3 regions of the Streptomyces sp. NBC_00388 genome follow, and region 1 is predicted to be linked to each of the others. Evidence: riboswitches for the same ligand, from Rfam matches in the RefSeq annotation. Region 1 holds a riboswitch; each other region holds the start of a gene.
What was found. Region 1 has a riboswitch for cyclic di-AMP ahead of OG917_RS16335 (M23 family metallopeptidase). Riboswitches for the same ligand answer to the same signal wherever they lie in the genome.
Positions count from the first base shown of each region.

Region 2: it holds a riboswitch for cyclic di-AMP, as region 1 does, so the genes downstream of both, OG917_RS13675 (transglycosylase family protein) here and OG917_RS16335 (M23 family metallopeptidase) in region 1, are expected to answer to the same signal.
Region 3: it holds a riboswitch for cyclic di-AMP, as region 1 does, so the genes downstream of both, OG917_RS26120 (M23 family metallopeptidase) here and OG917_RS16335 (M23 family metallopeptidase) in region 1, are expected to answer to the same signal.

Region 1 is NZ_CP107948.1:3,615,764-3,619,030, forward strand. Features, by position in the region: gene OG917_RS16330 (aldo/keto reductase) at 1-726, opposite strand, end outside; gene OG917_RS16335 (M23 family metallopeptidase) at 1,040-2,101, opposite strand; cyclic di-AMP (ydaO/yuaA leader) riboswitch at 2,113-2,253, opposite strand; gene OG917_RS16340 (PP2C family protein-serine/threonine phosphatase) at 2,479-3,267, opposite strand, start outside.
Region 2 is NZ_CP107948.1:3,024,237-3,027,503, forward strand. Features, by position in the region: gene eno (phosphopyruvate hydratase) at 1-980, opposite strand, end outside; gene OG917_RS13675 (transglycosylase family protein) at 1,264-1,962, opposite strand; cyclic di-AMP (ydaO/yuaA leader) riboswitch at 1,966-2,152, opposite strand; gene OG917_RS13680 (LysM peptidoglycan-binding domain-containing protein) at 2,410-3,267, opposite strand, start outside.
Region 3 is NZ_CP107948.1:5,836,251-5,839,517, reverse strand. Features, by position in the region: gene OG917_RS26125 (GntR family transcriptional regulator) at 1-362, opposite strand, end outside; gene OG917_RS26120 (M23 family metallopeptidase) at 579-1,361, opposite strand; cyclic di-AMP (ydaO/yuaA leader) riboswitch at 1,374-1,533, opposite strand; gene OG917_RS26115 (M16 family metallopeptidase) at 1,765-3,132, opposite strand; gene OG917_RS26110 (M16 family metallopeptidase) at 3,153-3,267, opposite strand, start outside.

The sequences.
Region 1 (3,267 bases):
GGTCCCGAGGTGCTTGGCCGCACCCTCGGCCCGCACGCTGTCGACGTCCACCCCGGGCCGGTACTTACCGGTGAGGAAGCCGCTGGCCAGCGAGTAGTACGGCACGGCCGCCAGACCGTGCCGGGCCGCCACATCCTGGAGTTCGCCCTCGTACGTGTCGCGGGAGACGAGGTTGTAGTGCGGCTGGAGGGCGACGTACCTGGCGAGCCCCTCGGCCTCGGAGAACGCCAGGGAGGCTTCGAGCCGCTCGGCGCTCAGATTGGATGCGGCGATGGCGCGTACCTTGCCGGCCTTCACCAGGTCGTCGAGGGCCGTGATGATCTCCTCGACCGGGACGGAGACATCGTCGAAGTGCGTGTAGTAGAGGTCGATGTGGTCGGTGCGCAGCCGCTGGAGCGACGCGTCGGCCGCGGCCTTGATGTTCGCCGCGGAGAGCCCCTTGTACTGGGGGTGTGCGCCGACCTTGGTGGCGATCACCACGTCGGAGCGGTTCCCCCGGGCGGCCACCCAGTTGCCGATGACCGTCTCGGACTCGCCCCCCTCATTGCCGGGCACCCACGACGAGTAGGTGTCCGCGGTGTCGATGAAGTTGCCCCCGGCCGCGGTGTAGGCGTCGAGCACGGCGAAGGACTGTTCCTCGTCGGCGCTCCAGCCGAAGACGTTGCCGCCGAGGGAGAGCGGGAAGACCTTGAGGTCGGATGAGCCGAGTGCGCGCAGAGAAGTCATACCGTGATCAACCCCCGGGCGGCTCCGCACTATTCCGGCGGACCGTCCGGACGGGTGGGACCGGCCACGGCGGGACGGCGGACACGGCCGGACGCCGGACACGTCGAACCGGCAGTCCTGGCGTCGGGGGGGTGCCGTCAGGACTGCCGGAGCTGGGGAAGACGTACGTTCAACTGCCCGTACGCCCCTGTGCGGGGCCGCACGAGTACGCCGACCGGGTGCGCCCCTGTGCGGGCCGCGTACCGGGCGCAGCCGGGATCCGGACACCGTGTGCGGGACCGGGCCGCGCGGCGTCCGGTCCCGTACCGGCTCCCTACGGGGTGAGGCCCTTGCCCTGGAGCCAGGTCATCGGGTCGATCGGGTCGCCGCCGCCGGGGCGGACCTCCAGGTGCACATGCGGCCCCGTGACGTTGCCGGTGGCGCCGACGCGGCCGATGACCTCGCCGGTGCTGACCTTCTGGCCGGCGCTGACGGAGAGGGAGGACTGGTGGCAGAACCACAGCTCGGTGCCGTCGTCGAGGGTGAGGACCGTGCGGTAACCGTAAGCCCCGGCCCAGCCCGCCGACTTGACCGTGCCGCTGTGCACGGCCTTGATCGGGGTGCCCGTCGGGGCCGCGAAGTCCAGGCCGGTGTGGTGGCCCGAGGACCACATCGAACCGCCGTCGTTGAACCGCGAGGTGAGGGTGTACGAGGAGACGGGGAGCGAGTAGCTCGCCGCCAGCTTGGCGAGCCGCTCCTTCTCGGCCTTCGCCTTGGCCTCCGCCTCGGCCTTCTGCTTGGCCGCCTTCTCCTTGGCCGCTGCCTCGTCCTGCTTCCTGGCCGCCTCCGCCGACGCCTTCTCGGCCGCTGCCTTCTCGGCTGCCGCCTTGGCCTCGTCCTCGACCGCGCCCTGCTGCTGCTCGGCCTGCTGGAGTATCCGGGCGCGCAGTGCCTCGCCCGCGTCCGCACCGCCCTTGCCGGTGGCCGCGGAAGTGGTGAGCGCCGCGTTGGTGGCGTCCGCCGCCGTACTCCCGTGGTCCGGCGAGCCGCCGAGGTCGGAGAGCAGCGTCCCCACACCGGGCAGCGATTCGGCCTCGGGCAGCTTGTCCTTCACGGACTGCGGGAGGTCGGGGAGGGAGATGGCGACCGGCGGCTTGCTCTGGGCGCTGGCCATGCCGCCCGCGCCGACGGCTGCGATCACGCCGACGCCGAGCACCGTCGAGCTGCGGGCGAGACCGCCACGCTGCTTGGCGACCCGGTGTTTGCCGCGGACCGGACGGAGGGAATCCTCGGTGGGGTTCCACTCGTCGAACGAACCGCCGTCCTCACCGCCGAAACCGAGAGCATCGTCGTTCGGGAAGTAAAGCGTTTCGGGGGCAGGGTTGTTGGACGCCACGGAGGCGCACTCCTTTCCTTCCTTACCGCCTACCGGGTTAGCTGACGGGTTCGGAGCAGGAAGGTCTCCTACGGGCGTCCCTTACGGAGCAGCCCGATTCACCCCAATTGGTGGTTCCCCGGTTCCCTTGCGGGATTCGGCGCGTGCGCACGGTGCCGCCTCTTGCGACGACTGGGACAACCGCGCTGCGTTATCGAACGTTAATAGACGCGAGGGCTGGATTCCAAGCTGTTCCGACTGATCGTTAACGGCCCTGGCCTGCGCTTTTCACCGCATATAGGGGCATATTCGGGCGACCTGACCTGCCCTCAGAAGCCGCCGGGAAACATCCATCTCCTGAAAGTGCGTCAACTGTTATGCGGAGGGGTGCCCTTCGGCTACGGATTGTGCCGGTCGCGGTGGATGATCTCCACCGTTCTGCGCCGGTACGGCTGCCCCCGGAGCGGGCGGCCCACCGCGAGGAGCGCCATGTCGTCCGTGGTGTGCCCGCCCGTGTGGAGCCGCACGTCGTCGGTCACCGCCGTCAGCAGCTCTTCGGGCCCCGGAAAGATCCGGCCGCGCAGCCGTTCCTTCGGTTCGTAGAAGGTGCCTTCCGCGTTCCGTGCCTCGGACAGCCCGTCGGTGTAGAGCAGCAGCGTGGCCCCCGGCGGGAACTCCGTCTCGTCGGCCCGGTCCGGCCAGGCCGCCAGATCGGCCAGCCCCAGCGGCAGCGCGGGATCGGTCGGCGCCAGGACGTGGATGCCCCCGTCCGCGTACAGCAGCAGCGGCTCGGGGTGGCCCCGGTTGAGCAGGCGGATCACTCCCTGCTCGCGCGGGATCTCGGCGAGAGCCGCCGTGGTGAAGCCCTCGAAGGCGTCGAGCCCCTCGCGGCGCACCCCCTCACGGGTCAGCGCATGCTCCAGCCGCTGCGCGACCCGCTCGATCGTGACCTCCTGCTCGGCGGCCTCCCGGAAGGCCCCGATCACCACGGCCACGGCCTCGACGGCGCCCAGCCCCTTACCCCGCACGTCGCCCACCACAAGGCGGACCCCGTACGGGGTGTCCTGCACGGCGAAGAGATCGCCGCCGATGAAGGTCCCCGCCTGCGCCGCCTCGTACCGTGCCGCGATGTGCAGCCCGGCGATCCGTTCGGCGGGCACCGGCAGCACGGCACGCTGCGCCGTCTC
Region 2 (3,267 bases), 590 kb from region 1:
TCGATGCCGCGGGCCAGGCGCTCCGGGTTGGTGACGAAGAGGTCGTCGCCGACGATCTGGACCTTGGCACCCAGCCGGTCGGTGATGACCTTCCAGCCGTCCCAGTCGTCCTCGTACAGCGGGTCCTCGATGGAGACGAGCGGGTACGCGGAGACGAGCTCCTCGTAGTACTCGGTCATCTCGGCGGCCGAGCGCGACTTGCCCTCGAACTCGTACTTGCCGTCCTTGTAGAACTCGGACGCGGCGACGTCGAGCGCGAGCGCGATGTCCTTGCCCGGCGCGTAGCCGGCCTCCTTGATGGCCTCGATGATCAGGTCGAGGGCAGCGCGGTTGGAGTCCAGGTTCGGCGCGAAGCCGCCCTCGTCGCCGAGACCGGTCGACAGGCCCTTGGTGTTCAGGACCTTCTTGAGGGTGTGGTAGACCTCGGCGCCCCAGCGCAGTGCCTCGGAGAAGGACTCCGCGCCGATCGGGGCGATCATGAACTCCTGGATGTCGACGTTGGAGTCGGCGTGCGACCCACCGTTCAGGATGTTCATCATCGGAACGGGCAGCAGGTGCGCGTTCGGGCCGCCCAGGTAGCGGAAGAGCGGGAGGTCGGATGCCTCGGATGCGGCGTGCGCCACGGCGAGCGAGACGCCGAGGATGGCGTTGGCGCCGAGCGAGCCCTTGTTCTCCGTCGCGTCCAGGTCGAACATCGCCTGGTCGATCAGGCGCTGCTCGGTGGCGTCGTATCCGACGAGCTCCGGGCCGATCTGCTCGATGACGGCGAGGACCGCCTTCTCGACGCCCTTGCCGTGGTAGCGGTTGGGGTCACCGTCGCGGAGCTCGATGGCCTCGTACGCACCTGTGGAGGCGCCGGACGGAACGGCGGCACGACCCGTGCTGCCGTCGTCGAGGCCGACCTCGACCTCGACCGTGGGGTTGCCTCGGGAGTCCAGGATTTCCCGGGCTACGACGACGTCGATGGACGGCACTAGCATCTCCTTCTGGAATGTGACGCTATGGGCGCAGGGTCACTTTGGTCTTGCGGCACGAGCCTAACCGGCTCCGCGCCATCAGCCCGCAAGGGCGCCCGGACCCTGAATGAAAAAGGGTCCAAAAGATCGTATGACGGTGTGAAAGTCAGCAGACCATCCCATGCTATCCGGATCGTCACCCCTGCCGGACCGGCGGGCGGACCGCGGCGCTGCTCCGGCGGAGAGACCCCCGGCCCGGCGCGTACGGGGGAGTCGCGCCGGGCCGGGGTGCTGAGGAGAGCTGCTGTCAGCTCAGGTGGAGCTGCTGACCCGGGTAGATCAGGTTGGCGTCCTTCACGATGTCCTTGTTCAGGTCGAAGACCTTCTTCCAGCCACCGGTGACGTGCTTCGCCTTGGCGATCGTGGCGAGGGTGTCGCCGGACTTGACCTTGTACTCGCCGTCACCCTTCTCGATCGTGGTGGGCGCGGCGTGCTTCGGCGCGGCCTGCTTGGGCGCGGCCGGGGCGCTGCTGCGGGCCTCGCTGCGCGAAGCGGCCTGCTGGTCGCTGTGGCTCTGCTGGCCGGCGCTGGAGGAACCGCCACCGGAGGTGGAGACGCCCGGGTCGACACCGTCGTTGCTCAGGTTGCCGGCGCCGGCGCAGGACCAGGCACCCGGGCCCTGCATCTTGAGGAGCTTCTCCGCCGTGGCGATCTGCTGGCCCTTGGTGGCGAGGTCGGCACGCGGGGCGTACTGCGTGCCGCCGGCCGCGGCCCAGCTGGAGTTGTTGAACTGGAGGCCGCCGTAGTAGCCGTTGCCGGTGTTGGTGGACCAGTTGCCACCGGACTCGCACTGCGCGACGGCGTCCCAGGTGGAGACCGAAGCAGCAGAGGCAGAGGTCGCGCCGATCATCGGCACGGCCACAGCGGCACCGGCGACACCGGCGAGCGTGGCGATACGGACGGCCTTCGAGGGGCGACGGTGCTTGGACTTGCTGGAAAACAGCATGAAGAATCTCCTCACCGACGCCTACGAGGTGAGCTGTCGGGTTCGGGCCAATGAGTTGCCCGGCTGCGCGACCTAGCGCACAGCTTCACCCCAAGCCGTTCCCGGTTCGTACCGTTCTGTGACTCTGAACGGACGGCCGGACCCGGCACTTACCTGGGTCCCCCGCTCCTGCCTGCGGCGCTTCTTAGCGTCAACTGCTTCCCCTCGACCGATGGCAGGATTCGGCGTGGCGATCGAAGAGGCCCGCGGTGCGAGCGGTCTGACCGTAATCACAGGACCCACCGATATTCAAAGATGACCATCGGCGGGGAAGTCACGGGTTTACGACCGCGCTTTTTCCGTTTTCGCAGGTGAGGGGCGGCGTGCGCCGGGCGGACAGTCCGGACATTCAGTCGGCCCGACGAGAGCCATGTCTCACTCGAACAGAAGCGGACATACAGCCTCGAACTACCCCTGTTTCTGGTCGAGATCAAGGCTCTGGCCAGGAACGATGAAGTCCGGATCGCCCCCGACCGTCGCGTGGTTCGCCGCGTAGAGCGCGGGCCATCCGCCGGGCAGATCGTGCGCCTTGGCGATGACCCAGAGATTGTCACCCGCGCGGACGGTGTAATTGCCGTCCGTCCGGGCGTCATCGCGGGAGGGTCTGTCGACGCGCGAGGCATGTCGCCCGGCCTCGTCACGGCTCGCGCCGGCACCGTCGCCGGCCACGCCGCCCCGGTGCCTCCCGGCCCCCGGCGACGCCGGGGAGCCCCCGGAAGCGGAGTCGGCGTCACCGGCCGCGCCCGACGGGGTGGAGCGCGAGGAGGGGGCGCCGGACGCACTTCCGTGCGAAGTGCCCGAATCACCCGAAGAGCCCGAACTATCCGAAGAAGGATTGGATGACGGAGATGCGTGGGATGGGGGCTTCGAGGTGCCGGAGGGGGAGGGCGAGCCGGACGACCCGGAGGGGGAATCCGACGGACTCGCGCTCGGCGGCGCCTGCCCCGTCCCGCCCGTATGCGTGTCGCCGCCCGTACCCGTGTCGCCGTCCGGGTCCGTGGCCGCGCCGGACGGCTTCCCGGGGGCCGGGGTCACCGTGTCAGGAGCGCCCGGATCGACGGAGGCCGTGGCCGCGTCGTCCTTCGTGAGCCCGGCGATGACCGCGCAACTGGCCCAGAGCTTCGCCCCTTCGGCCGCGTAGGCCTTCTGCGCCACGGCTATCTGCTGGGAGCGGCTGGCCAGGTCGGGGCGGGCCGCGTACTGCCCGCCGCCGTACTTGTCCCAGCCGGCCTGCGAGAACTGGAGACCGCCGTAGTGCCCGTTGCC
Region 3 (3,267 bases), 2.2 Mb from region 1:
TCGCCCTGCCCCCGCCCGGCCCGCTCCTGTCCCAGCCTGACGAGACCGCGGAGCACCTTGAGGTGGGCCTCGGTCCGCCGCTGGGCGGCGCGCGCCGCGCCCATCGGTTCCAGCAGCATCCGCATCTCCAGCAGATCGGCCGCCTCCCGCTCGGTCGGTTCGGCGACACAGGCGCCCGCATGGCGGCGGGTGACCACGAACCCCTCGGACTCCAGGGTCCGCAGGGCCTCACGGACAGGCACTCGGGAGACGCCGTAACGGCGCGCGAGCACTTCCTCCGTCAGCCGGCCGCCCCGCTCGTACACCCCCGAGATGATGTCGTCACGGATTGCCGTGCATACCGAATGCGCCGGAATGCGCATGACCGAACCTCCGCATCGACGCCCGCCTGCCGCGGTCTGTCCGCACCTGTGCGGCGACTCTATGGCAGGCCAGGTTAATTCCCGAAGGCCCCCGGTAAATCATGGATATCTTTTGGCCATGCGGAAACCGGACGTACGAAAAACATCCGCGCGGACATACGGAACAGGTGTGGCCCCGGCGCGGGAAGCACCGGGGCCACACAGAACAGCGGGGGGTCAGACGTCGACGCCGTGCGAACGCAGATACGCGACGGGGTCGGTGTCCGAACCGTAGTCGGGGCCCGTGCGGGCCTCGAAGTGGAGGTGGGGGCCCGTGGCGTTGCCGGTGGCACCGGAGAGTGCGATCTGCTGGTCCGACGTGACGGCCTGGCCGACCGAGACACCGATGGAGGAGAGATGGCCGTACTGCGTGTACGTGCCGTCGTGCATCCTGATGACGATGTTGTTGCCGTAGGCGCCGCCCCAGCCGGCCTCCACGACCGTGCCCGCGCCGACGGCGTGGACCGGGGTGCCGCTCGCGGCGTGGAAGTCGATGCCGGTGTGGCTGCCGGACGACCAGAGGCTGCCACCGGTCTTGTAGCCGGTGGAGACGTACGAGCCGGCCACCGGGGGGACGAAGGCGTTGAGGCGCTTGCGGGCCGCGGCCCGGGCCGCGCGCTCCTTCGCCGCCTTCGCCTCGCGCTCCCGCTCGGCCTTCGCCCTGGCGACGGCCTTCGCTTTCGCCTCGGCCTTCGCCTTCGCCTTCGCGACGGCGGCCTCGTGCTCCTGAGCGGTCACCTGGGCCGCTATCCGGTCGGCGACCGTGTCACCGACGAGGATGGTCCGGTCGAGGCGGGCCTCCTGCGCGCTGGGGGTCCTCGGGCCGTCGGCCATCGCGGGCGAGGCGAGGGTGCCGATGACACCTGCCGTGGCGAGCGTGGCGACTCCGGCGACGCCCGCGGTCCTGCGAGTCAGGCGGTTCGGGGCACGGTGCTTACCGGTAGGGCGGCTGAACGCCATGAAGGGGCTGGTCCTTTCCTTCCCTCTCGCCTACCGGGTTAGCTGACGGGTTCGGAGCAGGAAGGTCTCCTACGGGCCCGCCCCTGCGGAGCGGCCCCGATTCACCCCAGGGACTGAGTGGGTCCCCGGCTCCCCAGGCTCGCGCCTGACGGGGACTCGGCGATCGCTGCCCGGCGCCGCGGTTGCGGCTGTGTCCGGCGGACAGCGAGTGCGACGGTAAGTGGTCGGTGCGGGCCGCGCCAAACGGACAGCGGATTTTGTCGCACATCCCACAGCCGCACCGGCCGGGACGGGCAGGGGTCCCGGTGGACGTGCTGTCCACCGGGACCCCCGGCCTGTCCGCACGGGCCGCCCGGGCCGCCCGGACCGCCCGGACCGCCCGGAACAGGGAGCTACCGGGGCGTCAGCTCGCGACCACCGTCACCTCGCCGATGCCGAGCGCCCTGACCGGCTCCGCGATCTGCGCCGCGTCTCCCACCAGCACCGTCACGAGCCGGTCGTCGGGGAAGGCGCTGACCACGGCGGCGGTCGCCTCGACCGTGCCGGTCGCGGCGAGGTGCGCGTACAGCTGCGCCTGGAAGTCGTCCGGCAGATGCTGCTCGACCTGATCGGCGAGCGTGGCCGCGACCGCGGCTGCCGTCTCGTACTTCAGCGGAGCGACGCCCACCAGATTCTGTACGGCGACATCCCGCTCGGCGTCGGTCAGCCCGCCCGCGGCAAGCGTCCTGAGCACCTTCCAGAGGTCGTCGAGCGCGGGCCCGGTCGACTCGGTGTCGACGGAACCACTGATGGCGAGCATGGCCGCACCGGTTCCGTCAGGCGCGGAGCGGAGCACCTGGCTGAACGCCCGCACCCCGTAGGTGTAGCCCTTCTCCTCGCGCAGGACACGGTCCAGGCGGGAGGTGAGCGTGCCGCCCAGGCAGTAGGTGCCGAGGACCTGGGCGGGCCAGACACGGTCGTGCCGGTCGGCGCCGATCCGGCCGATCAGCACCTGCGTCTGGACCGCTCCGGGGCGGTCCACCACGACCACCCGGCCGGTGTCGTCCGCGGTGATCGGGGGCACCGGGCGGGGCGTGCCCGCGTTGCCCTTCCACTCGCCGAGGCTCTCGGCGAGCACGGCGTCCAGGTCGGTCTCCGCCAGATCGCCGACGACCACGGCGGTCGCTGTCGCCGGCCGGACGTACGCGTCGTAGAAGGCGCGGACCGCGGCCGCGTCGATACGCGCCACCGTCTCCTCGGTGCCCTGGCGCGGGCGCGACATGCGCGCGGTCGCCGGGAACAGCTCCTTGGAGAGCTGCTTGGCCGCCCGGCGCGCCGGGTTGGCGAGCTCGTGCGGGATCTCGTCCAGCCGGTTGCCCACGATCCGCTCGACCTCGCTCGCGGCGAAGGCGGGCGCCCGCAGTGCGTCGGCGAGCAGGCCGAGCGCCTTGGGCAGCCGGGAGACCGGCACTTCGAGGGAGACCCGGACACCGGGGTGGTCCGCGTGCGCGTCGAGCGTGGCACCGCAGCGCTCCAGCTCCGCGGCGAACTCCTCGGCGCTGTGCTTGTCGGTCCCCTCGGAGAGGGCCCTCGCCATGATGGTGGCGATGCCGTCGAGCCCCTCGGGCTCGGCGTCCAGCGGGGCGTCGAGACTGATCTCGACGGCGACGACCTGCTGTCCGGGCCGGTGGCAGCGCAGCACCGTCAGGCCGTTGGGCAGGGTGGAGCGCTCGGGTGCCGGGAAGGCCCAGGGCCTGGGGGCGCCCGCCTGGGGCTGGGGGTGGAAGGTCATCGTCACGGCCGCGGGGTCGGTCACTGGTCCGCCTCGGTGGTCTCGGTGGTGGCGGAGGCGTCGTCGGACACGACGTCCGCGCCCGTCTCCTCGGGCTCATCGGCGGCGACGGGCTCGTACACCAGCACGGCCCTG